2 regions of the Lysinibacillus sp. NPDC098008 genome follow, and region 1 is predicted to be linked to the other one. Evidence: a T-box and tRNA genes for the amino acid it is inferred to sense, from the RefSeq annotation. Region 1 holds a T-box; the other holds one or more tRNA genes.
What was found. The T-box of region 1 lies ahead of cysS (cysteine--tRNA ligase). A T-box ahead of a tRNA ligase gene usually reads a tRNA of that ligase, here a tRNA-Cys.

Region 1 (14,885 bases):
GAAGTCAGCGTTATAGGCTGTACATACTAATGGGTGAAGACGAATAGCACGACCTTCAACAAGTGTTGGTTCAAATGCTTGAATACCAAGACGGTGAAGCGTTGGTGCACGGTTTAGTAATACTGGATGCTCACGGATAACATCTTCTAAAACGTCCCATACGTCGTTATTTAAACGTTCGATTTTACGTTTAGCCGATTTAATGTTATGTGCAAGACCACGCTCTACTAATTCTTTCATAACGAATGGCTTGAATAATTCGATAGCCATCTCTTTTGGTAAGCCACATTGGTACATTTTTAAGTTTGGACCTACTACGATAACAGAACGACCAGAATAGTCAACACGTTTACCAAGTAGATTTTGACGGAAACGACCTTGTTTACCTTTTAACATATGTGAAAGTGATTTTAATGGACGGTTACCAGGACCTGTTACAGGACGTCCACGACGACCATTATCGATTAATGCGTCAACAGCTTCTTGTAACATACGTTTTTCGTTTTGTACGATAATGCTTGGAGCACCTAAATCTAATAAACGTTTTAAACGGTTATTACGGTTAATTACACGACGGTATAAATCGTTTAAGTCAGAAGTTGCAAAACGACCACCATCTAATTGCACCATTGGACGAAGCTCTGGTGGAATAACAGGTAGTACATCTAAAATCATCCATTCAGGTGAGTTACCTGAGTTACGGAAGGATTCTACAACTTCTAAGCGTTTAATAGCACGAGTACGTCGTTGACCTTGCGCAGATTTCAACTCTTCTTTTAAAGATTGCGTTTCATCTTCTAAGTCAATTTTGTTTAATAATTTTTTAATAGCTTCTGCACCCATAGATGCTTCAAATGTGTTGCCGAATTTTTCACGGTATGCACGGTACTCTTTTTCAGAAAGCAATTGTTTACTTTCTAAATTAGTAGCACCTGGATCAATCACAACGTAAGAAGCAAAATAAATAACCTCTTCTAGGGCACGTGGGGACATATCTAAAATAAGACCCATACGGCTTGGAATACCTTTGAAGTACCAGATATGAGAAACTGGTGCTGCCAATTCAATATGGCCCATACGTTCGCGGCGAACTTTAGCACGTGTTACTTCTACGCCACAACGGTCACAAACTACGCCTTTATAGCGCACACGCTTATATTTACCACAATGACATTCCCAGTCCTTTGTTGGACCGAAAATACGCTCACAGAATAAACCATCTTTTTCTGGTTTTAATGTACGGTAGTTAATTGTTTCAGGTTTTTTAACCTCACCATATGACCAAGAGCGAATCTTATCAGGTGATGCTAAACCAATTTTCATATATTCAAATTCATTAACGTCTATCAAGGAGCCTACCTCCCTTTAGTATAGGTCTTTATAAAGACTCTTTTACGCAGCTCGATAATCGTTTGCAAAGATTTGCCTCTTTTACAAAGGATTAAAAATAGAATAGTGTATTGAAAGAAAAAGCCAGGCAGGGCATTAAATCCTGCCCGGCTAATTTGAAAAATAAGTTTTGCCATATTCACAACTGTGAATATTGGTTATCCATTATTCAAAAGACTCTACTGGCTCTTCTTCTGTATCTGGCTGTGGTGCAATATTAAGTGCATCAGCAGGTTGAAGATCTTCTTCTTCATCTAAATCGCGAAGCTCTACCTCTTCATCATTAACTGTTAACATCTTAACATCCATACCAAGAGATTGAAGTTCTTTAATCAATACTTTGAAGGATTCTGGAACACCTGGCTCTGGTACACTTTCACCTTTGACGATGGCTTCATATGTTTTTACACGACCAACAACGTCATCAGATTTAACTGTTAAGATTTCTTGAAGTGTATAAGCAGCACCATATGCTTCAAGTGCCCATACCTCCATCTCACCAAAACGTTGTCCACCAAATTGCGCTTTACCACCAAGTGGTTGTTGCGTAACTAGTGAGTATGGACCAGTTGAACGTGCATGTAGCTTATCATCAACCATATGCGCAAGTTTGATCATATACATGACACCTACAGATACACGGTTATCAAATGGCTCACCAGAGCGTCCATCGTACAGGATTGTTTTACCATCACGGTTCATCCCCGCTTCTTCCATTGTTTCCCAAACATCTTCTTCATTAGCACCATCAAATACTGGTGTTGCCATATGAACGCCTAGGTAACGAGAAGCCATACCTAAATGTAACTCTAAAACTTGTCCGATATTCATACGAGAAGGTACACCTAGTGGATTTAACATAATATCAACAGGCGTGCCATCTGGCATAAATGGCATATCCTCTTCCGGTAAGATACGAGAAATAACCCCTTTGTTACCATGACGTCCAGCCATTTTGTCCCCAACACGAATTTTACGCTTTTGAACAATATAAACGCGAACTAATTGGTTAACACCCGGTGGTAATTCATCGCCATCTTCACGGTTAAATACTTTAACATCAAGAATGATACCGCCAGCACCGTGTGGTACACGTAATGAAGTATCACGAACCTCACGAGCCTTTTCACCGAAGATTGCATGTAATAAACGCTCCTCAGCAGTTAATTCTGTAACCCCTTTAGGCGTTACTTTCCCAACAAGAATATCACCGTCACGTACTTCCGCACCAATGCGGATAATACCACGTTCGTCTAAGTTGCGAAGTGCATCTTCCCCAACGTTTGGAATATCGCGAGTGATTTCCTCAGGCCCTAGCTTTGTATCACGAGATTCAGACTCATATTCTTCAATATGAACAGATGTATAAACATCATCTTTTACAAGGCGCTCACTCATGATAACAGCATCCTCATAGTTAAAGCCGTTCCAAGTCATGAATGCAACTAAAACGTTACGTCCAAGAGCTAGCTCACCTTTTTCCATTGATGGACCGTCTGCTAAAATATCACGAGGCTTCACACGCTCACCAACTTTTACAAGTGGGCGTTGGTTATATGAAGTACCTTGGTTAGAACGAATGAATTTCTGTAATTTGTATTTTGTTAAATCGCCTTTAACCTCTTTACCATCCACAACTTCAATGCGACGAACATGAATAGAGCGAGCTTCAACATGCTCAACAATTCCTTCATACTTCGCTACTACAGCCGCACCTGAGTCACGTGCATCAACATGCTCCATACCTGTACCAACAAAAGGTGCTTCAGGGTTAAGAAGTGGAACTGCTTGACGTTGCATGTTGGCACCCATAAGTGCACGGTTAGAGTCATCATTTTCTAAGAATGGAATACATGCAGTCGCTGCAGAAACTACTTGTTTAGGAGAAACGTCCATATAGTCCATTTGAGCTTTATTGAATACTGTGTTATCTCCACGGAAACGGCCTACTACTTCATCATTTGCAAATGTACCATCTGGATTTAATGGTGAGTTTGCTTGTGCTACATAGTAATTATCTTCTTCGTCAGCTGTTAAGTAATCAATTTGATCTGTTACTTTGCCTGTTTCGTGGTCAATACGACGATAAGGCGTTTCAATAAATCCAAATTTATTTACTTTTGCGAATGAAGATAATGAGTTAATTAAACCAATGTTCGGTCCCTCTGGCGTTTCAATTGGACACATACGACCGTAGTGAGAATAGTGAACATCACGTACTTCGAAGCCAGCACGCTCACGTGTTAAGCCACCAGGTCCTAAAGCAGATAAACGACGTTTATGTGTTAGCTCTGCTAATGGGTTTGTTTGGTCCATGAATTGTGATAATTGAGAGCTGCCAAAGAACTCTTTAATTGACGCAATTACAGGACGAATATTAATCAATTGTTGTGGCACAATAGATGCTGTATCGTTAATAGACATACGCTCACGTACTACACGTTCCATACGAGATAGCCCGATACGGAATTGGTTTTGTAATAACTCACCAACAGAGCGTAGACGGCGGTTACCTAAATGGTCAATATCATCTGTTGAACCTACATGGTAAAGTAAGTTGAAGAAATAGCTTACTGAAGCTAAAACATCGGCAGGTGTAATATTCTTCACTTCTTCATCAATGTACGCATTGCCAATAATGTTAATTTCTTTTTGTGCTTCATCATTTGGTGCATAAATCTTAATAGATTGGATGGTTACATCATCCTCAAGCACTCCACCAACTTGCGATAAAGTACGGTAACCAATACCTTTTGACGCATCTTCAAGGTAAGGTAGAATTTTATCTAAAGTACGGCGGTCAAGCACTGTACCTTTCTCTACTAAAATTTCGCCTGTTTCTGGGTCTACAAGCGTTTCAGCAATCGTTTGGTTGAATAAACGATTTTTAATGTGAAGCTTTTTGTTCATTTTGTAGCGACCAACATTCGCTAAATCATAGCGTTTTGCATCGAAGAAACGAGAGTATAATAAGCTCTTCGCACTTTCAACTGTTGGTGGCTCACCTGGACGTAAACGCTCATAAATTTCTAAAAGTGCTTTTTCTGTACTTTCAGAGTTATCCTTTTCTAACGTATTACGTAAATATTCGTTATCACCAATAATATTGATAATCTCTTGGTCTGAGCCAAAGCCTAATGCACGAAGTAACACTGTTACAGGTAGCTTACGTGTACGATCAATACGTACATACACTACATCCTTAGCATCAGTTTCATACTCCAGCCATGCACCACGGTTTGGAATAACTGTAGCACCAAAGCCTTTTTTACCGTTTTTATCAGTTTTATCATGGAAATATACACTCGGTGAACGAACTAATTGTGAAACAATAACACGTTCAGCACCGTTAATAATGAACGTACCCGTTTCTGTCATTAATGGGAAATCACCCATAAAGACATCTTGTTCTTTCACTTCGTCTGTTTCTTTGTTATAAAGACGCACTTTCACACGTAATGGAGCTGCGTAAGTAACATCTCGCTCTTTACATTCATCGACATCATATTTAGGCTCACCTAATGAATAATCGATGAATTCTAATGAAAGATTACCTGTAAAGTCCTCGATCGGCGAAATGTCACGGAACATTTCACGTAAACCTTCTTCAAGGAACCACTCGTAAGACGCCGTTTGAATCTCAATCAGATTTGGAAGCTCAAGCACCTCTTTAATACGCGCAAAGCTTCTACGCTGGCGGTGTTGTCCGTACTGAACTAGTTGACCTGTCAACTCATTCACCCCTCAATAAAGCGATATTAGGTCTTTGCAAAATCATACAAATAGTGTATGATTTCGAAAGACAAAAAGAAAACGAGTCTTCAAAAAGATCTCATTTTCGGTTAACTAAACTTATCTTGGCAAGTATACCCATATTAAAACCTTTCTATACAAAAAGGGCATACGACCTCAAAATAATATTTTTGCATTTTACCATACTACCATAGCCGAATTGTCAAGTCAATAAATTATACATATTTCATTTATTTTTTTGCACGTACTATCCAGTACCCTTTTTTCTTCTCCACAACATCGACTTCTGAAAATTTTTCTTCTAAGTAACTTACTGTCGATGGTGCTCCTTGCTTCTTCTGAATAACTACCCAAAGCTCACCAGATGACACTAAATAATCATAGGCTCCATCATAAAAACGGAAAATTGTTTCCTTCCCTGCACGAATTGGTGGATTCGTTAAGATAGCTGCAGCTTTTACACCTTTATCAACCATCGATAGGCCGTCACTCACAAATATTCGCACATTTTGAACACCGTTTACTTGCGCGTTTTTTTGCGAAAGCGCAACTGCACGTTCATTTATATCCATCATAAAAACGGTACGGTCTGGATTTGTTTTAGCAATCGATAATCCTATCGGCCCATATCCACAACCCACATCAAAAATTGCACCATCAATATTAGGCATTTGAAAAGTGTCAATTAAAACACGGGATCCAAAATCTACTTCGCTTTTACTAAATACACCTGCATCCGTTTCAAACGAAAACGTATGCCCTAGTAACTTGAATGTCCAGTGACGAGGTTTACTCTCAGTTTGAGGCTTACTTGTATAATAATGATCTGACATTTTCATGCCTCCTCAGAATGAAGAAAAAAGCCCGCCAAAATGACGAGCTTTCCTTTTGTTAAAAAAGTAATGGCGAGATTACTTAACTTCTACAGATGCGCCAACTTCTTCAAGCTTAGCTTTGATTTCTTCAGCTTCATCTTTAGAAATACCTTCTTTAAGAGCTTTAGGAGCGTTATCTACAACTTCTTTAGCTTCTTTAAGACCTAAACCAGTGATTTCACGAACCACTTTGATTACTTTAATTTTTTCTGCACCAGCAGATGCTAATACTACGTCGAACTCTGATTTTTCTTCAGCGCCGCCAGCAGCACCGCCAGCAACTACTGCTACAGGAGCTGCAGCTGTTACACCGAATTCTTCTTCGATAGCTTTTACTAAATCGTTTAATTCAAGAACTGTCATAGCTTTGATAGCTTCTAAGATTTGCTCTTTATTCATTATAATTTCCTCCTAATTGGATAATGTTTTATTTTTAGTGGATCATACCACAGAAGTTTCAGTACGTATTAAATTACGCACCTTGCTCTTCTTTTTGTTCTGCAACAGCTTTTGTTGCAAGTGCGAAGTTACGCACAGGAGCTTGAAGTACAGATAAAAGCATAGAAAGTAGACCTTCGCGTGATGGAAGTTCTGCAAGTGCTTTAACATCTTCAACAGAAGAAACCGTACCTTCAATAATACCAGCTTTAATTTCTAAAGCTTCGTTTTTCTTAGCGAACTCGTTGATGATTTTAGCAGGCGCTATAACATCTTCGTTTGAGAACGCAATTGCGTTAGGACCAACTAATACTTCATTGATTCCTTCAAGACCAGCAGCTTCAGCAGCACGACGAGTTAAAGTATTTTTGTAAACTTTGAACTCAACGCCAGCTTCACGAAGTTGTTTACGAAGCTCAGTTACTTGTGCAACATTAAGACCACGGTAATCCACAACTACTACAGAAGAAGCGTTTTGGAATTTCTCAGTAATCTCTTGAACTTGTACTTGTTTGTTTTCGATTGCTTTGCTCATGATGACACCTCCTATTAGAATGGGTCATTTATACCGACAAAAGAAAAGCCCCTGAGTCAAATAGACACAGAGGCTGAAAGTCATCATCTTTAAATAAGAATCTGAATTCCGATGTCCTCGGTAGGAACATTAAGTGACAAGTCACTCCTACTGTCTACGGTACAAATGGATAATTCACAACAGCAACTATAATATCACATACAATTACTGCCGTCAACATATATATAAATTATTTTACTACTACGTTAGCAGCGTCAACTTTAACAGCTGGGCCCATTGTAGTTGTAATATTTACAGATTTCATGTAAGTACCTTTAGCTGCTGCAGGTTTTGCTTTTTGTACTACATCAAAAACAGCTAAGAAGTTCTCTACTAATTTTTCTGCTGGGAAAGAAACTTTACCGATAGGAGCGTGGATGATACCAGCTTTATCAGCACGGTATTCTACTTTACCAGCTTTGATTTCTTCGATAGCTTTTGTTACATCAAAAGTAACTGTGCCAGTTTTAGGGTTTGGCATTAAACCTTTAGGTCCTAATACACGACCAAGTTTACCAACTTCACCCATCATGTCAGGAGTTGCTACGATTACATCGAAATCGAACCAACCTTGTTGGATTTTTTGGATGTATTCTGCATCGCCTACATAATCAGCACCAGCTGCTTCTGCTTCTTTAAGTTTTTCACCTTTTGCGAATACTAATACGCGTTGAGTTTTACCAGTACCGTTTGGTAGCACTACTGCACCACGGATTTGTTGGTCGTTTTTACGAGTATCAATACCTAAACGGAAAGCAACTTCTACAGTAGCGTCGAAGTTTACTGTGCTAGTTTTTTGAGCAAGTTCGATTGCTTCTTGTGCACCATATAGTGCATTACGATCAATTAATTTTGCTGCATCTTGCAGTTTTTTACCTTTTTTAGCCATTATATATTTCCTCCTTGATTGTGGTTATAGCGGATTTTACCTCCCACGAATAAAGGTTGCGTGTTCATAAAGAAACTTCGCAACCTTCCAAAAAACAAAACATCAAGTAAATGGGATTAGTCTTCGATAACAATACCCATGCTTCGTGCAGTACCTTCAACCATTAACATAGCAGCTTCCACTGAAGCAGCGTTAAGGTCTGGCATTTTAGTTTCAGCGATTTCGCGAACTTTGTCACGTTTAACCGTTGCCACTTTTTTACGGTTTGGTTCACCTGATCCAGATTGGATACCAGCCGCTACTTTAAGTAGAACTGCTGCAGGTGGAGTTTTTGTAATGAAAGTGAAAGAACGATCTTCAAATACTGAAATTTCAACTGGAATAATAAGACCAGCTTGATCAGCAGTACGTGCGTTAAATTCTTTACAGAATCCCATGATGTTCACACCCGCTTGACCTAGTGCAGGACCAACCGGTGGAGCTGGGTTAGCTTTACCAGCAGGGATTTGAAGTTTTACAACTTTAATAACTTTTTTAGCCACGAGACACACCTCCTTAAGTCCGTGATGTGGTAATTGGGTTGCCCCTCCCACTCAATATCTGTCTGTCAGCTAATGCCGATAACATTAAAATTATCATTACAGACGTCATAGTAAAGTATGACAGTCTGACCTATGAAATGATAACACTTTTAAAATCTTTAAGCAAGTAGTAATTAACAAAATCTGCGAAATATCTACTAGCTGGCAATCATGCTTCTGTTACTAGAACTATAATTTTTGAATTTGTTCAAAGTCTAGTTCCATAATTGTTTCACGGCCAAACATATCGACTGTTACTTTTACTTTACCTTTTTCTGTATCAATCTCTTCAACACGACCTTGGAAATGAGCAAACGGCCCCTCTAATACTTCAACAGCCTCACCAACAGTAATATCCACTTCTACAACCTTATCCGTCATACCCATTTGCTGTAATAGACGATCTGCTTCTTCAGGAAGTAAAGGTGTTGGCTTCGCTCCTCCACCAGACGAACCGATAAAGCCTGTTACACCTGGTGTATTACGTACTACATACCAAGAATCATCAGTCATAATTAACTCTACTAACACATAACCTGGGAAAACTTTACGCATCATTGTACGTTTTTTCCCATCTTTCATTTCTGTTTCCTCATGCTCAGGAACAATTACACGAAAGATTTTGTCTTGCATGCCCATTGTTTCTACACGTTTCTCTAGGTTTGCCTTTACACGGTTTTCATACCCTGAATACGTATGAACAACATACCAATTTTTCTCCATAATCATTAGGACTTGTCGTCCGTCCCTCCCTTACAAATAAAAGTGAAAATGAATTGTGATATGCTAAGCGCACTCTTACCCTTTTCCACAAATATCTCATTTAAGATAAATTAATGATATATACCAAGTCTAGCATCGTCATCTCTTACTACGCCCATACTCTGTCCATAGCATCTTTATCCTAAACGAGAATAGATTACTGCCCTTCACTCCATTCATTTCACCTACCCATTTTAAAGAGGGGACTCACGGTTGAATGAAGATAAAACAAACGAAAAAACCCGTTATTGCATTGGACGGGCTATTTCAAGAATATTAACATCTATTTACTAAAATTTATAAATCTAAGTACCAGCGGAATAATGATGAAATACCTAGGTCAACTAGCACAAAAAACAGAGCCATAATGACAACAGTTGAAATTACAACGACTGTATATTTCGTTAGCTCTTTACTTTTTGGCCAGCTTGTTTTGCGCATTTCTGACATTACACTGCTTAAAAAGCCTTTGATCTTGCCCATTCTAGCCTAACCTCCAAATAATTATATCTGTCTATTTCCATATCATTCTTATAGTGTTTGTTTATGCACTGTATGTTTATTGCAATGCGTACAAAATTTCTTTAATTCAAGGCGTATAGTGGAACCTTCTTTAGCCTGAAATGTATAATTTCTTGATCCGCATTTTTCACAATTTAGCACGACTTTTTTTGCCATACAATCACCTTTTTCGGCACTTTATCTTTTTAAGACTAACACCTATATTTGTCAATGTCAATAAAGGCCTATATCCACTAAAACATTTCTTCAAGAACTAAATGTCGTTCTAATTTCCGCTTTACCCGCTGCAATGCATTATCGATAGATTTCACATGACGATTTAGTTTTGCAGAAATTTCATGATAGGATTGACCATCTAGATATAAGGCTAAAACTTGGAGCTCTAATTCACTTAAAATTTCACTCATCTTTTCTTCTAAGTACCCAAACTCTTCTCTATGAATCATTAATTCTTCTGGATCATCCATAATAGCGCCTGTTAATACATCCATTAGCGTTCGATCAGACTCTTCATCAAATATAGGCTTGTCTAAGGAGATATAGGAATTAAGTGGTATATGCTTTTGTCTAGTCGCTGTTTTAATAGCTGTAATAATTTGTCTTGTAATACATAGCTCTGCAAAAGCTCTAAAGGACGCCAGCTTATCTCCCTTAAAATCACGAATTGCTTTATATAAACCGATCATGCCCTCCTGTACAATATCTTCCTTATCTGCTCCGATTAAGAAATAGGACCTTGCTTTTGCTCTTACTAACAGACGGTATTTTGTAATTAAGTAATCCAACGCATCTGTATTACCTTGATGCACCATTTCAATAAGTTCTTCATCATTGAATCGTTCAAAATCTTGTGTCACTTGTACAATGCTATTTTTAAACATGGTATCACCTCAGTTACAACAGATAATTAGGAACAGTATAACGGAATTGGAAAATATGCGTCAATCAATCATTTCAAACCTCTTCGCCATTTTTCAAAAGCTAATGCAACATCTGGCTTTAATTCAATGCGAGAAGGTGGCTTGCTTTCATGTTTACGCTTTACATCATGCGAAATTTTATGTTGAATAATATTTGTTTCAATTTCTAGCTCTCTAGCTGACTTTCGTAGAGCACCATTACCAAAAATCACACTTTGCTCTGCCATATCAGATGTCGCTACATGAATTTGGACATTTCTTGCTTTTAGTTCTTGTGTCATTTTTTCAATGCGCTCATCTGCTGTTTCGTTTTTTCGAGTATAAATGACTTCTACATCATTTTCTATATAAGATTGCTCAATGCCTGGTACAAGATGTGCATCAAAAACAACAATTACACGCCAACCCATAGCTGCTTTATATTCAGCCATCAGTTCAATCAACCTTCTACGCGCATCCTCAAAATTAGCATCACGCAATGGTCGTAATTCTTTCCAAGACCCAATCATATTATAGCCATCAACAAGCAAAATGTTTTTCATTGTTACTCATTCGCTTCTTGACGCTTACGATACACTTCATACATTAAAAGTGCGGCAGCTACTGATGCGTTTAACGATGTAACATGCCCTATCATTGGTAAATGATATAAAAAATCACACTTCTCTTTTAATAAGCGCCCCATTCCTTTACCTTCACTACCGATAATAATCGCTAATGGTAATGTTGCATCCATTTTTCGATAGTCGACAGAGCCTTTTGCATCAGTACCAGCAATCCATATACCTCGTTCTTTTAATTCATCAACTGTTTGAGCAAGATTATTTACACGCACAACAGGAACATGTTCAATAGCACCTGTTGAAGCCTTTGCTACCACAGCCGTTAAGCTAACAGAACGGCGCTTCGGAATAATAATACCATGTACACCAATAGCATCAGCCGTTCTCATAATAGACCCTAGATTATGTGGGTCTTCAAGCTCATCTAAGATTAGGAAAAATGGGTCTTCCTGTTTTTTTGCCGCTGCTGCAAATAAATCCTCAAGCTCAGCATATTTATATGCAGCAACAGCAGCAACGATTCCTTGGTGATTAGCACTCGATAATTGATCAACTTTCTTTTTCGGCACAAATTGAACAACAATACCTCGTTCGCGTGCTAAATCTAGCAATTCATTGATACCAGATTTTTTCACGCCTTCTGCAATCCATACTTTATTCATATCGCGACCTGAACGAAGTGCTTCTAGCACTGGATTTTTACCAGCAATTATTTCGCCATTTTGTTCTACCATTATTTCAACACTCCTTTCGATTCCTCGACTATTTGAATAGCGTATGCAATAATTTCATAAACACGTTCTAGTTCATTTAATAAATATAAATTCCCAAGTATCGCCTCAAAGCCTGAGCTATTACGATAAGTTTGAACATCTGTATTTTTTGGGACAGAGCCGGACTTAGCATTGCGTCCACGACGGAACACAGCCAACTCCTCCTCTGTTAAATAATTTTCATCCATCATACGATGAACAACCATAGACTGTGCTTTTGCTGATACATAGTGAGTCGCTTCTCGATGAAGCGTATTTGGTTTAACTCGACCTGAGCGTAGCAAATGTTCGCGTACCTTCTGCTCCAATACGGCATCACCCATATAGGCTAATGCCAGTGCATTTAATTGCTTAATATCTTCATTACGAAGTTTATCCAACTTACTTACCCTCGTTTCCATCTAGTTCCTTGTCGTGTATCTTCTAAAATGATACCTTGTGCTTGCAAATGGTCACGAATCTCATCAGAACGGGCAAAATCACGGTTTTTACGTGCCTCTACGCGCTCTTGCAGTAATGCTTCAATTTCTTCGTCTAATAGCTCTTCCTCTTTTGCAAATTCAATACCTAAGACGTCACCCAGTACCTCAAAAGTTTCAATAAAGCTTTCCAATACTTTTTTGCAAGTATTTGTTTCATTCAAATAAATGTTAGCAATACGTGCTAGCTCAAATAATACTGAAATAGCATTAGCTGTATTAAAATCATCATCCATTGCCTCTTCAAAGAGCGCTTTTTGCTCAGCGATCTTGCTTAGCCATTCTTCTGAATGATCACCTAAGCTGACAGTAGTCGTTAGACGATGTTTAACATTGTTGTAGGCTGTACGAATTCGCTCTAAACCAGCCGCTGCTGCCTCCACCAAATCTTTTGCAAAATTAATCGGGTGGCGATAATGAACAGAAAGCATAAAGAAACGTAATACTTGTGGGTCAATCTGCTTACGAATATCATTCACTAAAATAAAATTCCCAAGAGATTTGGACATTTTTTCATTATCAATATTAATATAACCATTGTGCATCCAGTAGCGTGCAAATGTTTTATCATTATGTGCTTCCGATTGTGCAATTTCATTTTCATGGTGTGGAAAGGTTAAGTCTTGCCCGCCAGCATGAATATCAATCGTATCACCTAAATGCTCACGAGCCATGACAGAGCATTCAATATGCCAGCCAGGGCGACCAGCTCCCCAAGGGCTTTCCCAGCGAATTTCGTTTGGCTTAGCCGCTTTCCATAATGCAAAATCCAATGCATCATCTTTTTTCTCACCTGCTTCAATACGGGCACCAATTTTTAAATCATCCACTGATTGATGTGATAATTTACCATAACCATCAAATTTACGTGTACGGTAATAAACATCACCAGCAGATTCATAGGCATAACCTTTATCAATTAACACTTGAATGAATTCAATAATATCATCCATATGGTCTGTTACGCGTGGATGAACATCTGCCTTTTTGCAGCCTAATGCTGTGACATCTTCAAAATAGGCAGCAATAAAGCGCTCTGTTAATTCATGTACTTCCTCACCTAACTCATTTGCTGCTTTAATAATTTTATCATCTACATCCGTAAAATTTGATACAAACTTCACATCATAGCCTTTATATAAAAAATATCGACGTACTGTATCATAGACAATAACAGGGCGAGAATTTCCAATATGAATATAGTTATAGACAGTTGGACCGCAAACATACATTTTCACTTTGCCTTCTTCTAATGGTACAAAAGTTTCCTTTTGTCGTGTTAATGAGTTGAAAATTTGAATACTCATTGTGTTCCACTCTCCTTCTGTAAGCGTTCAATTGCTTCAGCAATGCGCTTCTCAAAAATATTTTAATGCTCTAGTCTTTCCCATTCTATCAGGAAAGCTGACAACTATAACATGGTGGCATTTCCCTACAAACAGCTTATCCGTTAACGTCTTAAGCCTTCTTGTATTTATAAAATAAAAAACGCCCCCATCATTCCCTAAAAGGAATGACAGAGACGCCTAATTTGCGTGGTTCCACTCTGATTGAAGGCAAAAGCCTTCCACTCTGGGCGTCCTTTAACGGGAACGACTCGATAAAGCCTACTACTTGTTCAGCCTTATGCTCAAAGGTGCATTTCAGTTTTGCCTAGGTTCAGACCACTTTCAGCCGGTGATGGTCCTCTCTTTAGAACATGCGCCACTTACTTCTCCTTCTCAACGCTTTTTCAATGTAAATACATTTTACAACGAACGAATAAATTGTCAATAAATTTCCCTTTATTGTGCAAATTTTTCAACGCGGTCAATTGTTTTCTCTTTACCAATTAAGCAAATTGCATTTGGTAGTTCTGGCCCATGCGTTTCTCCTGTTGTTACAACACGGATTGGCATAAATAAGTTTTTACCTTTATGACCCGTTGCTTTTTGAACAGCTTTAATAGCAGCTTTTACTGTATCTGGTGTAAATTCTTCTAATGCTTCAAGCTGTGTCTTAAAGGCTGTCATAACCTCAGGTACTTGTTCACCTGCTAAAACAGCTTTTGCTTCTTCATCATATTCAATCTGTTCTTTGAAGAATAGGCTAGATAATTCAATAATTTCAGCACCAAAGCTCATTTGATCGTGATAAAGAGCAATTAAATCTGTTGCCCATGCACGTTGCTCTGCAGTAAGCTCTTCAGGCAATAAACCTGCTTTTTGCAAATGTGGTAATGATAGTGCTACTACTTCTTCTAAAGGTAATTTTTTAATATATTGATTATTCATCCATGTCAGCTTTTGCTTATCGAACATAGATGGTGATTTTGATAAACGTTTTTCATCAAAGATTTTAATTAATTCCTCTCTTGAGAAAATTTCC
Region 2 (14,885 bases), on a different contig from region 1:
TCTTTCGCGCCGATGGTAGTTGGGGGCTTCCCCCTGTGAGAGTAGGACGTCGCTAGGCTGTATATTAAAATTATTCCGAAGTAGCTCAGTTGGTAGTAGCACCTGACTGTTAATCAGGTTGTCGCAGGTTCGAGTCCTGCCTTCGGAGCCATTCTTGGAGAGTTGTCCGAGTGGCCGAAGGAGCACGATTGGAAATCGTGTAGGCGGTTAACACTGTCTCAAGGGTTCAAATCCCTTACTCTCCGCCAGCACTTTGATTTATTCCAAACGAAGGCCCCTTGGTCAAGTGGTTAAGACACCGCCCTTTCACGGCGGTAACACGGGTTCGAATCCCGTAGGGGTCACCATTTTATTTAATACCCAGATGGAGGATTAGCTCAGCTGGGAGAGCACCTGCCTTACAAGCAGGGGGTCGGCGGTTCGAGCCCGTCATCCTCCACCATTATTTTTACTAAATGCATATTATTGTCGCGGGGTGGAGCAGTGGTAGCTCGTCGGGCTCATAACCCGAAGGTCGTTGGTTCAAATCCGGCCCCCGCAACCAATTTTTTATGGATGAAAGCAATCAAATGGTCCCGTGGTGTAGCGGTTAACATGCCTGCCTGTCACGCAGGAGATCGCCGGTTCGATCCCGGTCGGGACCGCCATTTATTTTAACATGTGGGTCAGTAGCTCAGTTGGTAGAGCATTAGATTGAAGCTCTAAGTGTCGGCGGTTCGATTCCGTCCTGACCCACCATATTTGTTATGCCGGTTTAGCTCAGCAGGTAGAGCAACTGACTTGTAATCAGTAGGTCGTGGGTTCGATTCCTATAGCCGGCACCATCTTACCGGAGGGGTAGCGAAGTGGCTAAACGCGGCGGACTGTAAATCCGCTCCTTAGGGTTCGGCGGTTCGAATCCGTCCCCCTCCACCAGCTTTATTGATTATAGGGGCATAGTTCAACGGTAGAATAGAGGTCTCCAAAACCTTTGGTGTGGGTTCGATTCCTACTGCCCCTGCCAATTAATTTTATGGCGATTGTGGCGAAGTGGTTAACGCACCGGATTGTGGTTCCGGCATTCGTGGGTTCGATTCCCATCAGTCGCCCCATCAAATATAAAATTAATAGCAATTATAATAATGGCGATTGTGGCGAAGTGGTTAACGCATCGGATTGTGGTTCCGACATTCGTGGGTTCGATTCCCATCAGTCGCCCCATTTTAACGTTGGGGTATAGCCAAGCGGTAAGGCAACGGATTTTGATTCCGTCATGCCTAGGTTCGAATCCTAGTACCCCAGCCATTTTATGCGGAAGTAGTTCAGTGGTAGAACACCACCTTGCCAAGGTGGGGGTCGCGAGTTCGAACCTCGTCTTCCGCTCCAAATATGATGGCGGCATAGCCAAGTGGTAAGGCACGGGTCTGCAACACCCTTATCACCGGTTCAAATCCGGTTGCCGCCTCCATATTTTTACTGCTAATCGGATTATCCGATTTTTTTTATCTTTATTATGCCGGTGTGGCGGAATTGGCAGACGCGCACGACTCAAAATCGTGTTCCTTCTGGAGTGTCGGTTCGACCCCGACCACCGGTATCAAATTAACTAATAATGGTTCATTAGAGATTATCTCTGATGAACTTTTTTTATTTTGTTTATTACACTCACGGTATTGACTGAAGATGCTAGATGCTATAGATAAGCTTAACATCCACTCACGCTCAATATATGTATGAAAGGGAGTTACTCGTATGCAAACTAGAATATGTTGCTTAAGTAGTAGGTTTCTTCGATAAATGTTTTTAAGTAGCTGATTGTATAAAAATATGCCCTCAGTTTTATAAACGGAGGGCAGTCGGAATTCGAGAAAGGCTAGCGTTTTGTTTCAGGACGTTTGGGTTTCTCTATTGTTTGACGATTAGACAGGTACTACCTCTTTCCTTTAGTCCCAATTTGTCGGGCAACACGTTCTCCCAGCTCTGGGCTTGCTTGGGTTAGATAACCTAACACAATCTGTTGCAGCTTTGGAGAGGCAGCCCCAAGATCAGAGGCAATGTTGTGGACTAAATGCTCCTGAAGCACAGGCGCTAGCGAGTTGTAAAATTGCCCTGGCTGCGTGAAATCATCACCTTTTGGAGGTGCAGTGCGTTCGAGCCGGCCTGCCACATAGCTGCCCATGCTGCTCGTTACCTCGTCTGATGGCTTCCAGTTCGCCTGATGGTTGATCGGTATGCTACGGAAATTCGGTCCTAATCGATAACGTTGTGAATCCGTATAGATATTGGAACGACCTTGAAGCACTCTATCGAAGGAAAACTCGACGCCCTCCAGCATATTAGACGGGGAAAAGGCCAGCTTTTCCACCTGTTCTTTATAATTATTGGGATTTTGGTTCAATACCATCTTGCCGACTGGTAGCAGCGGGTACTGCTGTGCATCCCATACCTTTGTATCGTCTAGCGGATCGAATGGCAGTGAGGCTTCGTCTTGTGGATTCATAAGCTGTACGTACAACCCATATTCGACTGGTACTCCTTGAGCAATTGTGTCATAGAGATCCTTACCAGCGTAATCTGGATTTTCGCAGGCAAGTCGCGCTGCCTCCTGACTATCGATATATTGCACGCCGGCTAGCGGAATCCAGTTGTATTTTACATAAGTACGAGCTCCCTGCTCATTCTTCCAAACATAGGTACTTACGCTGTAACCCGGAATGTGGCGGAGGCTCTTGATCGTCCCTAGATCGGAGTACAGTTGCAGCACGAAATGCGTCGCCTCGGGATTGTTCGCATAGAAGCTCCAGAACCGATTGGGATCCATCAAGTTGTTGACAGGCGATGGGTTGAAGGCGCTGACGGTTTCTACAAACCGCATTGGGTCACGCACCGTAAACACGGGAAGATGGTTGCATATTAAGTCGAAGATACCTTGCTCGGTATAAAATTTAGTCGAGAAGCCCCGCACATTGCGTGAAGTGTCTGGCGTTCCCTTGTTGCTTGCCGCCAGTGAGAATCGGACGGCAACAGGAACTTTCTGACCTGGCTGCTGCAAAAAACAAAGCTTTGTATAGGCTGCCATCGAGTTAAATGTTTCGAAATAGCCAAAGGCTCCAAAGCCTTTCACATGCAAGGGGCGCTCTAAAATTGTTTCATGGATAAAGGTTTCATTTTTTTCATGTAGCATGGTATCTTGTTCCAGAATCGGACCACGCTCCCCTACCGTCTGCGAGTAGCGCGACGAATGTGAGCCGCCTTGCCAACTTTGATTGTTCGTCTGATCATGAGCGTTCTTGTCGTCCATTCCTCTACCTCCCATATCTATATTCTCCCAATGTATATGTATTGTTGTAGGTTGTTATGACTGTGCCCCCAACACAGCGAGCAATTGTCACCGTAGTAAAAGCCTGCATAGGAGCAGGACCTTCTTCGTTATCGCAAATATGAGTAACGTTGCCACTTTCAAGAATGACAACTATAAATACCTGAGCCAGTAGCTGACGCTAATGTGGCATTTAGAGTCAGCTATGAAAGTCCTTCACAATTTAGCCGTGAGTAGGTGTTTCGCTACGATAAGATATAAAGCATATAAGAGATATTTGTTGATTTTCATTGTTAAATTGCTCTGTTTCATCATCATTTTTTGCCAGATTGTGTTTAATGATGTAGATAATGTTCTTTACTTGCTGTTTTCGTTCAATTTTTTCCATATACTTAATTCCTCCTTTACATCTTTAGAAGCATACCTGTTGCCCTGATTATAAGATGCTACCGAGTTAACAAAACAACATCTTATCTACTAAGGAAGGGCAGAGGAATAAAAGTTCGGAAATTAAGCAAAATGATAGAGGAAGCAATTGACAAGCTTCCATTTGCGAATGTAAATAGGAAAATTAAAGGTATTGATCCGAATAAAGGAAAGTATCTTTTATTTATAAGCCCACTTCACAAAAATAAGAAAGGCTTTAGTATAAGAACCACTTGATAAGAATAGTTTTATTCTTTAGAGTGGTTTTTATTTTTTAATAAGGAGTTCATGTTCTGTTCATGTAACAGTTTTAAGCTGTGAGTAGTTTAAAAGTGGAGGGATTAGTAATGAATCTTGCTTGGAAAGACATTAAGAAGAATAAAATACGGTTTTTAATTTTAGGCTCCATTATTTTCTTAGTTAGTTTTTTAACATTTATTATTTCAGGTTTGGCAAATGGTCTGTCACAAGATAATGCAGCTTTTATTAAAGATTTACCGAAGGGGCAATTTTATATGACTGATGATGCAGATGACACATTTAGCCTGTCAAAAATTGATCAGGAACTTCAACGGGAAATTATTAGTAAGGAACAAGAGGCAGTAGCTTTTTCAATTCAAATGGGCTTTTTAAACAATGAAGATGATAAACAGCAAAGTGTTGCTTTTGTAACCTCTACAGAATCACCATTCTTTCAGCATGTACAGCAAAATGAAATATTTTTAGATAGCTCATTACGGGATAAAGGCATTCAAGTTGGAGAAATAGTAACAAGTCAGCAATATAGTGGTCAATTTATTGTAAAAGGTTTTATTGAGCAAAAGAAATATAGCCATGCGCCTGTTGCTTATATAAGTAAAGAGGCATATGAAGAAATGTATCGTGTACAAGAGATGCAATTGATTTATTTACCAAACAGCAAATCTAAAGAATTTCAAGGGTTACAAGCGTATAGCAATAAAGAATTTCTTCACACAATTCCAAGCTATAGTGCGGAACAGCTATCGTTAAATATGATTATATGGTTTTTAGTAGTAATTAGCGGTATGCTATTTGCAATTTTCTTCTATATGATGAATGTACAAAAAATTGGTTTGTATGGCATTTTAAAAGCAATTGGTTTAAAGACAAGTAAATTATTTAAAATGATTTGGATGCAGATGATGATTATTACAGTTATTTCACTAGTGCTATCGAGTAGTTTGAGTCAACTATTCAGTATTATTTCCCCAAAAGGAATGCCATTTACATTAACAATTGGCACAACGTTTCAATTATCACTCGTGTTTTTAATAATCGGCTTTATTGGAGCTACACTGTCAGGGTTGCAAATTAAAAAGATTGAACCATTACAAGCAATAAAGCAAGGGGAGGCTTAATGATGACATTATTTGCAATGGATAATGTAAGAAAAACATTTAAAAATGGTGAAGTTGAGGAGGAAATTTTAAAGGGCATTAACCTTACTTTAAAACAAGGAGAAATTACAGCATTAGTGGGTGCATCAGGTTCAGGAAAAAGCACGCTTTTAACAATAGCTGCTGGGCTACAATCCGCAACAGATGGGCAAGTGTTATTTGAAGATCAAAATCTTACAGCAATGAATGCGGAGCAGATGCGAAAATTACGTGCCAGCAAATTTGGCTTTGTGTTTCAGTTTTCCTATCTTGTGCCATTTCTGACAGTGGAGGAGCAGCTACTATTAATGCTAGATATTGCCGAATCACCATTAAACAAGTATCAACAAAAATCAGAAGTACATCGCCTTTTGCAATTAGTAGGCATGTCACATCGCACAGCAGCATATCCTGCTGTATTATCGGGTGGTGAAAAGCAGCGTGTTGCTATTGCACGTGCTATTATACATCAACCCAAAATATTATTTGCAGATGAGCCAACAGCCAGCTTAGATTCACAGCGTTCTATAGAAATTATGTTATTGCTAAGAGAATTAACAGCAACATTACAAATTACAACACTAATGGTGACGCATGACGAAGAAATGTTAGCTTATGCAGATCGTATTATTAAAATAAGTGATGGTGCTGTATTATCAAATAGCCTATACTAGTCTTAACCATAAATACTACAATTATATCTTTTATAATTGTAGTATTTTCTATGTCATTGGGGTAAAGAGTAATTGTAGAGGAGGGAGAATATGAAGAATATTTTGAAGGTGGCTTGTTTGCTTGTACTACTGGTTGTTTTTCTACCAAAGGAAGCACAGGCAGCAAGTTTTCGAGATTTAACAGATGAAACATTGTCGACAGAAATTGACTATTTAGTGGAGCAAGGTATTATAGAGGGCTATCCAAATAATATATTTAAGCCAAATGACTATGTCACGAGAGCACAGGTTGCGGTTATGTTAACACGTGCATTAGGGTTAAATACAGTGGAGATAGAAAATCCAAATTATCGGGATGTACCAACTACTCATAAATATTATAAAGAAATTGCGGCAGTACAAAATGCGGGCATTTTTAAAGCAGCTCCAAATTTTAAACCGAATGCAACACTTTCGAGAGGAGAAATGGCGATTGTATTGCAAAGAGCCTTTCAGTTAAAGGGGAATGACTCGCATTATTATTTTACAGATGTGACGAAGCAGACGCCAGGCTATCAGGCGATTTTAGTAGTCGCTCATAATCATATCGTCAAGGGCTATAGTGATAGGTCATTTAAACCAAATCAACCGTTAACACGTGCGCATTTTTCAGCCTTTTTAGCGCGAGCGATGACGCTGGCGAAGCCAAACCTAGCAAAAGATCGTCGCTTTATTTACACGTATAATTACTATTCGCTAGGTGATCATAAACGCCATACGTTAAATTATGAATACGATCATTTTGATGGCAAAAATGATGTTTGGACAGTTATTGATGCAAATACGGGAAAACGCGTTTATGATGAGCTTTTATATAATGGTATTGACGTATATGGTGAAGCTTTGGTTACTGATGATGATTATGCTTCACATTATGATTTATACATTCAAACACCACTTAGAATAGGGGTTATTGAACATGAGGATGAACCGAAAGTTACTATGGGTTCACGCATAACGGTTAAATCAACGAATGATACAGTGCAAGCTGGTGAAGTGCAATATACAGGTGCAATCGCTTTTGAAATAACATCAATTTATACGGATGGTGTGGATACTTATTATTATGTAGATAATGTCGGTTTAGTGAAGATGCTACATAATGACAAGGTCGTTTATGAGCTGCTTGATCGCACGCTAAAGTAATATTTTTAGAGGGCTTCAAAATTATTGGAGCCCCTTTTTTATTGCTGTAAGGAGATATGAAAAAAACGCTGAAGCGCTTGGAGCCATTCTTGATCGGTTTGTGTTGTATAGGTTGTAAGGGATTGCCCTTCATAGATTCTAAATTCATTGTTGAACATTGTATGACGGCCATAAGGTGTTCGAATCATCGCAATTTTATTTTTTTGTTTGGATAGTCGTGGTGCGAATTTCGCATCATTTGCATCATTATGAAAGCTGTACAGTAAACGCCAATGATGCTTCATTTGCTCAAAAAGCATCCAGCCATTTGCCTCATCATACTCAATTTTATAGAGTTCTCTGCCTTCTCGGTGCTGATAGCCAGCAACTAATGGTACAGGCTTACATGGCGCTAAAGCACCAACACCTACATCTGAAATATAAGATTGTCCAGCATTCTTTACTAGTAATAGCTGATGCATTGGGATTTCTTCAGGAGGTGTATTTTCTGTTACATTACGCCAAAATTGTGCATAGCGATTCGTTACCGAAAAGCCAAGCTCCCGCAAAAGCCAGCTAAATAAAATATTCAGCTCGAAACAATTACCGCCACGTCGTTCAATAATAATTTTTTGAAATAAATCAGGAATGGCGAAGGAGATACTATGTTTTAACACAACATCTAAATTTTCATAAGGAATCGTCAGCAAATGTCGAGTTTGCAATTGTCCAAGTAATTGTATTGTTGGCTCTAAAGTTCCTTGAAATCGAATATGCTGTAAATATTGTTGAATCTGTGTATTCATCAAATCGCCTCACTTCCTTATTAATAACATAACCGAAATAACTTGAGAATACACGCATAATATTTGAAAGTAAATAATAGAAAAATAATTAAATAACTTGTAAAATTAATATATTAGCTATTGTTACCTATTTTAGTTAAAACAATAAACGTCAGGAAGGTATATATGAGAAATAATATGAAATGGATAGAAGTTAATACATATGAGGAAATGAGTGAAGTTGCTGCAAATATTTTTTCTAAGCAAATTCAGGCGAAGCCAAACAGTGTTTTAGGGTTAGCAACGGGCGGTTCACCTGTAGGCATGTATAAAGAGCTAGTATCACAGCATCAAGCAGGACAATTATCCTTTAAGGATGTACAAACTTTTAATTTAGATGAGTATGTGGGGCTTGATCATACAAGTCCAGCGAGCTATTGGACATTTATGCATAAGAATTTATTTAATTTAGTAGATATTCAGCCTCAAAATATCCATTTACCGAATGGTAAGGCAAAGGATTTAGCTGCTGAATGTGCGGCTTATGATGCTAGTATTGAAGCAGCAGGAGGCATTGATTTACAGCTTCTTGGGATAGGCGTGAATGGTCATATTGGCTTTAATGAACCAGGCACTCCGTTTGATTCTATGACTAATATTGTTGAATTGACAGAATCCACAAAAACAGAAAATGCGATTTACTTTGATGATCCTTCTGAAGTGCCAACACATGCCATTACAATGGGTATTCAATCCATTATGAAGGCAAAGGAAATTGTTTTAATTGCCTTTGGTGAGAAAAAGCTAGATGCTATTGAAAAATTGAAAAGCGGCGTGATTACAGAAGATTTCCCAGCAAGCCAATTAGTAACGCATCCAAATGTTACGGTTATTTATGGGGGAACAAAATAACTATAAAAGGGCAAAGGCTTCTTATCGCTGAAGTCTTTGCTTATTTATTGTAGGGAGAACAGTAGGAGGAGTTTATATGAAAACGACCGTACCACATTTACAAAAGGGCGATTTAGTAGGTGTTGTTGCTCTATCTAGCGCTGTAGAGCCCGAAAAACTAGGAAACGCACTATCTTTTTTAGATGAGTTAGGTCTTCGCTATATTGTCGGTGATACTATTTATACACAGCACCATTATTTAGCAGGTAATGATGACATGAGATTAGCAGATTTCCATGAGATGGTGAAAAATCCACAGGTGAAGGCGATCTTTTGTATAGCTGGAGGCTACGGCTGCGCACGAATTGCTGAAAAAATTGATTATGCTCTATTAGAGGAAAATCCTAAAATTTTCTGGGGATTTTCGGATGTAACATATTTGCATTGTGCAATTAATGAGTACGCCAATTTAGTAACATTCCATGGACCTATGCTAATAACAGCTAGTAAGCTGGATGACTTATCAAAGAAAATGTTTTTCCAGCTATTTTCACCAATGGAAATTCAGTATACAGAGGCAATTTCCCCTTTAACAGTAATTGCAGAGGGTATTGCACGTGGAGAACTAATTGGTGGGAATCTGCAACGACTTGTTAACACATTAGGGACTAAATTTGAGATATGCACGGATGGCAAAATTTTATTGCTGGAGGAGAGCGGAGAAACAATTCCTAAAATCGATGCAATGCTGCAGCAATTAAAACAAGCAAGGAAGCTAGAACAGCTAGCAGGTGTTGTAATTGGCTCCTTTACACAGACAGATGCAGATAAAGCAGTATTACATATAGTAATGCAAGAATACTTTGGAGATTTGACTATTCCAGTGATGGCAGGGTTTAAAATTGGACATGAAACAACAAATATCGCCATTCCATTAGGAGCAGATGCTATTTTAGACACGCAGGAGAAAGTATTGAAAATTTTACCTGGGGTTTATGGCTAAATTGGTGGATAGAATCTTAAAAGTGACGGATAGAACTCAATGCAACATTGAAATTAATCAATATAAAATCCGCTAATCAAAGGAGAACACCTTCAATTAGCGGATAGTATTCATTATCTTTAATAAGGCTCAGCATCATGCCCTTTATTAACAGCGTCTTGGGGGGCTTGATTACCATTCGTATTGCCAAGTGGCTTTGAAGCGCTGGAATTTTTGCGAGCTTTATGCAATCCTTCCTTCAATAGGCGACCGTATTCTTCATCGGCTTCTTCTGCCAGAGCAATCATGGCATTTTGAATGTTCTCATGGCAAACCGATAAATCACGTATTAAATTTGCGAGTAGCTCATCGCGCTCCCATTGCTCAAAGTTGCGATAAGTTTCCCCAGCTTGCTTTGTATTGCTTTGACGATCAATGGACTCACGCACAAGGTTTCCTTCTACATATGGTGTATATTCTTTCCCAGCTTGTGTAGCTTCTTTTAAGCCATTTAACATCGAAGGCTCATAATTAATATGTGGATTTTGCCCAGGTGCTAGATCGCGTTTATACATCATTTGTCCACCGCTTTGATTTGTTGCGACACGCTTTTTCGGTGCATTAATTGGTAGCTGTAAATAGTTTGCGCCTACGCGATGACGCTGTGTATCTGAATAAGAAAACGTGCGACCTTGCAGCATTTTATCATCTGAAAAATCCAAGCCATCGACAAGTACACCAGTGCCGAAAGTTGCCTGCTCTACCTCAGCGAAATAATCTTCAGGGTTTTTATTCAACACCATTTTGCCAACAGGATACCATGGGAATTGATCATTTGGCCAAAGCTTTGTATCATCCAATGGATCGAAATCAAGCTCAGGATGTGGACCATCCTCCATAATTTGCACATATAGCTCCCATTCAGGATATTCTCCACGTTCAATGGCATCATATAAATCCTGTGTAGCATGATTAAAGTTTTTTTGTTGAATTTCTTCTGCTTCTTTTTGTGTTAAATTTTTAATACCTTGAAGCGGCTCCCAATGATATTTCACAAGAACGGCTTTTCCTTCATGATTCACCCATTTGTACGTATTAACACCAGAGCCCTGCATCATGCGATAATTTGCTGGAATGCCCCAAGGCGAGTAGACGAATGTTACCATATGGAAGGTTTCTGGTGAGCTGGCACAAAAATCAAAAAAGCGTTCCACATTTTGGATATTTGTAATAGGGTCAGGCTTAAAGGCATGAATCATATCTGGGAATTTGAGCGCATCACGAATAAAGAAGATTTTTAAATTATTGCCGACTAAATCCCAGTTGCCATCCTCTGTATAAAACTTTACAGCAAAGCCTCGTGGGTCCCGTAATGTTTCGGGGGAATGACCACCATGAATAACCGTAGAAAAGCGCACAAAGACAGGTGTTTGCTTTCCTTTATCCTGAAAAACCTTTGCACGTGTATATTTAGAAATTGGCTCATCGCCCACAGTGCCATAGGTTTCAAAATAACCATGTGCGCCAGCACCACGAGCATGCACGACTCGCTCTGGAATTCTTTCACGGTCAAAATGACTCATTTTTTCTAGGAAATCATAATTTTCAAGTGTTGCAGGGCCACGATTACCCACTGTTCGTAGATTTTGATTGTTTGTGACGGGATGCCCTTGTCTGTTTGTCAATGTTGTATCTTGCTCATGTGCTGAATCATTGTGCTTTGTCATAATATGCCCCTCTTTCTTTATAGATAATTCTATATTGTCCGTTATTGGGGCAAATTAGACATAAAATAAAAAGCTCTCCTACATGCAAGATGTAAGAGAGCCTTTGGATGGCGTTTTCAAATAATTTTCCAAGTTGGTTGAGTATGGCCATTGCCTATGGTTGGTGAGTAGTCATTGGTCATACAGTAACAGGTCACTTGTTATTGGTTTTCCATAGCTAAGGTTGAAAACAGCACATCCAACTCGGTTTGGAGTCTCACCGCCCCGAGCTTAGAAATAACGAGAATCATCAAAGCTAAGCTGTATACTATAGTTTTTAGCATTAATTAGATTAGATAGCTTATGTGCATCTTTTTCAAGCTGAATTGCACGCTCCCGATATACGTCAGGCTCATACATGGCGATGTCATAAAGCACCGTATTTTCACCATAGCCAAGTCGTACGCTTTCTTTTTCGCGCATGCTAAAGCCTTTACAGAGCTCTGCCTCAGCACGTAGCTGTGTTGCTAGCTCAATGGCTTCCACTAATGCTAGCTGCTCGCCCTTAAAATCTACAAAGTTTTGAATATTTGCTTCATAGACTAAACGATCTAATGTACGGGCATCTCGGCGAACTTGTGCTAACTCCGCTTCAATAATGGCTAGGGCACGATTACTTGTTTTAGGTGCTTGTCCTTTTTCTACTGTAACAAAAGCGCTGCGATGTAATTCCTCAACAAGCTCTTGAATTTTCTTGCCTAAAATACTTTTTAGTTTTACAGCTTCTGCAAGATTAATCATGAAAACACGTCCTTTTATAGTGTTGTGGATGGTGCATCATTTGATAAGAGGGCGATTTGATAATCACCGCCATGAATTTGACGAAACATTTTACCTGCCACTGCAAGAAGCTCATTCGCTGCTTCAGCTGACAAGGATGGTCGTAAATAAAAAATATGTAATGCCTCAGTTGTGCCCTCTGAAACGGCTGTACGTTTAGAATCAACAAAAGGTGAGCCAAATGCTCCGATGTCATCATGACTGTAGAGAATGTTTTTTAATGAATTAAAGCGACCATTTAAGCCTTCATAGCCAGTTTCTTCATCACCTAGAGCTATTTCCACATTCCCTTTTAGTTGTGCTATATCATAGAGACCAATAGGAATCTCGTATTGTAATGAGAAGAAATTATTGATATCAACACCTGAATGAAAAGGTGTTAAATAATTTTGTTTACTAACTCGGCGCATTAAGCTTTCTGCTGAGTGACGATAGCGATTTGGATCAGCCCCAAGCTTTTTCCATAGCTGTCGCCATTCTGCAATCCCTTCACGCTGAGTTACAGGCTGGTTCTGCATTTCTAGAAAGAGATTTTCCTGATACAATTGTATACGACCTTTAATCATTTGAGGCGATTCTGCCACAACAATTTTGGTATAATGGATAATGCCGATTTTTAGCTCAGGATGTTGTGCTAAAAGAGCTTGATTAATCGAAATTTCCAAAAACATCACCTACTTTATCTATTTTTACTATTGTACCATGTAAGGAGTTGGAAATAAAATGAACATACATGACCTACAACGTGATTTTGTGGCATATGCGATGTCCATTGGCGTTGATAAAATAGGTTTTACGACAGCAGCTCCCTTTACAGAATTAAAAAATCGATTGCGTCGTCAGCAAGAGCTTGGCTATCAATCAGGTTTTGAGGAAAGTGATATTGAAAAACGTACCGAACCCCTTCAATTATTAGATGAAGCAGAGAGCATTGTGGCGATAGCTGTTGCCTATCCTTCACGTATGCAAAATGCACCTAGAGGTAAAAAGGGTGCAAGACGTGGGATATTTTGCCGTGCTTCTTGGGGTGTCGATTATCATACAGCATTACGTGAGCGCTTGGCGCTATTATCTGCATGGCTTGAGGACCGCGTTGAAGGTGTACGCATTCAATCAATGGTAGATACGGGTGCTCTTGTAGATAGAGCAGTAGCAGAACGAGCAGGAATAGGCTGGAGCGGCAAAAACTGCTCGATTATTACCCCTGAATTCGGCTCCTACGTCTATTTAGGAGAGCTTATTACAAATATTCCTTTTGCACCAGATCAGCCGATGGAGGATGAATGTGGGGATTGCCGTTTATGCTTAGATGTATGTCCAACAGGAGCATTAATTGAGGGAGGACAGCTAGATGCCCAGCGCTGTATTGCCTTTTTAACGCAGACGAAGGGAATGCTTCCAGATGAGTTTCGGAGTCATATTGGTAATCGTTTATATGGCTGTGATACATGTCAAACGGTATGTCCTAAAAATAAAGGAAAGGTTAACTGGATTCATGAGGAATTTCAGCCAGATCCAGAGCTTGCAAAGCCATTGCTAACGCCCCTTTTAACAATTTCTAATCGAGCATTTAAGGAAAGCTTTGGTCATGTTTCAGGCTCATGGCGGGGGAAAAAGCCTATTCAACGCAATGCGATTCTAGCACTTGCTCATTTTAAAGAGGAGGCTGCCGTGCCAGATTTAATTGCCTTGCTTCAAAAAGATGAACGGCCCGTTATTCGAGGTACAGCAGCATGGGCTTTAGGCAAAATAGGTGGGGAACAAGCACAAGCTGCCCTGTTTGAAGCAGAAGCGACAGAGCAAGATGAAGAGGTACTTGCAGAAATTCATAAAGGCTTACAGTTTTTTGTTAATGTTGGAGTGGAATCGCTCAAGTCTGGGGAGAATCGCTCATAAAACCAAAATGAAATGCCATTCAAAGAAATTTTTAATAAGGAAGTGTACCGTTATGCCATTGCATATCGTTTTATATCAACCAGAAATCCCCGCAAATACAGGAAATATTGCCCGTACTTGTGCTGGTACAAATACATCATTGCATTTAATTCGTCCACTTGGTTTTTCCACAGACGATAAAATGCTAAAGCGTGCAGGGTTAGATTACTGGCATAGTGTCAATGTTGTCTATCATGACTCATTAGAGGACTTTATCGAATTCTCGAAAAATGGTGATGTTTATTTAATTGAAACATATAGCGAGGAACCATTTACCACACATGATTTTAGCAACCAGCATCGTGATATTTACTTTATGTTTGGAAAGGAAACAACAGGCTTGCCAAAGGACTTTGCCTATGAACGCCGAGATATGTGCTTGCGTATTCCGCAAAGTGAGCATGTGCGTTCATTGAATCTATCCAATACGGCAGCAATCGTTATTTATGAGGCATTGCGTCAACAAGGTTATCCAGGATTACACTAAACGAAAGCCGTTCTCCATCATGGGAGGACGGCTTTTAATTTAGAATTTTAATAACACTACATTACCAGCAGGGTCCTCTGTTTGGAGCCCTTTTTCTAGCTCTATAACAGGTGCGCCAAGTGTCTGAAGATTTGCTTTTATTGTTGCGGCTTGCTCCTCATTAGTTAACTGCAATGAAAATGTTTTTAAACCGATCTGATTTACACCGAGCTTTGGTGCATTTGCTGATTGCCAAGTATTTAAGCCAATATGGTGGTGATAGCGTCCCGTAGAAATAAACAATGCTTGTGTGCCATAGCG

Region 2: it has a tRNA-Cys gene. The T-box ahead of cysS (cysteine--tRNA ligase) is inferred to sense a tRNA for this amino acid. The anticodon was not compared.

What each region holds. Positions count from the first base shown of each region.
Region 1 covers NZ_JBIWBA010000025.1:36,906-51,790, forward strand. Annotated here, with positions in the region: gene rpoC (DNA-directed RNA polymerase subunit beta') at 1-1,350, opposite strand, end outside; gene rpoB (DNA-directed RNA polymerase subunit beta) at 1,555-5,130, opposite strand; gene ACIQVU_RS17410 (class I SAM-dependent methyltransferase) at 5,373-5,975, opposite strand; gene rplL (50S ribosomal protein L7/L12) at 6,054-6,416, opposite strand; gene rplJ (50S ribosomal protein L10) at 6,490-6,990, opposite strand; ribosomal protein L10 leader region at 7,023-7,168, opposite strand; gene rplA (50S ribosomal protein L1) at 7,220-7,918, opposite strand; gene rplK (50S ribosomal protein L11) at 8,035-8,460, opposite strand; gene nusG (transcription termination/antitermination protein NusG) at 8,689-9,222, opposite strand; gene secE (preprotein translocase subunit SecE) at 9,559-9,744, opposite strand; gene rpmG (50S ribosomal protein L33) at 9,793-9,939, opposite strand; gene sigH (RNA polymerase sporulation sigma factor SigH) at 10,017-10,664, opposite strand; gene ACIQVU_RS17455 (NYN domain-containing protein) at 10,733-11,245, opposite strand; gene rlmB (23S rRNA (guanosine(2251)-2'-O)-methyltransferase RlmB) at 11,248-12,000, opposite strand; gene ACIQVU_RS17465 (Mini-ribonuclease 3) at 12,000-12,419, opposite strand; gene cysS (cysteine--tRNA ligase) at 12,425-13,825, opposite strand; T-box leader at 14,034-14,252, opposite strand; gene gltX (glutamate--tRNA ligase) at 14,303-14,885, opposite strand, start outside.
Region 2 covers NZ_JBIWBA010000005.1:317-15,201, forward strand. Annotated here, with positions in the region: rRNA gene rrf (5S ribosomal RNA) at 1-58, shown strand, start outside; tRNA gene ACIQVU_RS06985 (tRNA-Asn) at 75-151, shown strand; tRNA gene ACIQVU_RS06990 (tRNA-Ser) at 157-248, shown strand; tRNA gene ACIQVU_RS06995 (tRNA-Glu) at 273-347, shown strand; tRNA gene ACIQVU_RS07000 (tRNA-Val) at 367-442, shown strand; tRNA gene ACIQVU_RS07005 (tRNA-Met) at 470-544, shown strand; tRNA gene ACIQVU_RS07010 (tRNA-Asp) at 572-647, shown strand; tRNA gene ACIQVU_RS07015 (tRNA-Phe) at 663-738, shown strand; tRNA gene ACIQVU_RS07020 (tRNA-Thr) at 749-824, shown strand; tRNA gene ACIQVU_RS07025 (tRNA-Tyr) at 832-915, shown strand; tRNA gene ACIQVU_RS07030 (tRNA-Trp) at 930-1,003, shown strand; tRNA gene ACIQVU_RS07035 (tRNA-His) at 1,016-1,091, shown strand; tRNA gene ACIQVU_RS07040 (tRNA-His) at 1,125-1,200, shown strand; tRNA gene ACIQVU_RS07045 (tRNA-Gln) at 1,210-1,284, shown strand; tRNA gene ACIQVU_RS07050 (tRNA-Gly) at 1,291-1,365, shown strand; tRNA gene ACIQVU_RS07055 (tRNA-Cys) at 1,374-1,447, shown strand; tRNA gene ACIQVU_RS07060 (tRNA-Leu) at 1,495-1,576, shown strand; gene ACIQVU_RS07065 (catalase) at 1,910-3,280, opposite strand; gene ACIQVU_RS07070 (hypothetical protein) at 3,522-3,686, opposite strand; gene ACIQVU_RS07075 (ABC transporter permease) at 4,072-5,103, shown strand; gene ACIQVU_RS07080 (ABC transporter ATP-binding protein) at 5,106-5,795, shown strand; gene ACIQVU_RS07085 (S-layer homology domain-containing protein) at 5,886-6,980, shown strand; gene ACIQVU_RS07090 (arylamine N-acetyltransferase family protein) at 7,019-7,765, opposite strand; gene nagB (glucosamine-6-phosphate deaminase) at 7,943-8,656, shown strand; gene ACIQVU_RS07100 (S66 peptidase family protein) at 8,733-9,638, shown strand; gene ACIQVU_RS07105 (catalase) at 9,758-11,344, opposite strand; gene ACIQVU_RS07110 (hypothetical protein) at 11,615-12,124, opposite strand; gene ACIQVU_RS07115 (B3/B4 domain-containing protein) at 12,139-12,828, opposite strand; gene queG (tRNA epoxyqueuosine(34) reductase QueG) at 12,887-14,059, shown strand; gene trmL (tRNA (uridine(34)/cytosine(34)/5-carboxymethylaminomethyluridine(34)-2'-O)-methyltransferase TrmL) at 14,067-14,585, shown strand; gene ACIQVU_RS07130 (VOC family protein) at 14,625-14,885, opposite strand, start outside.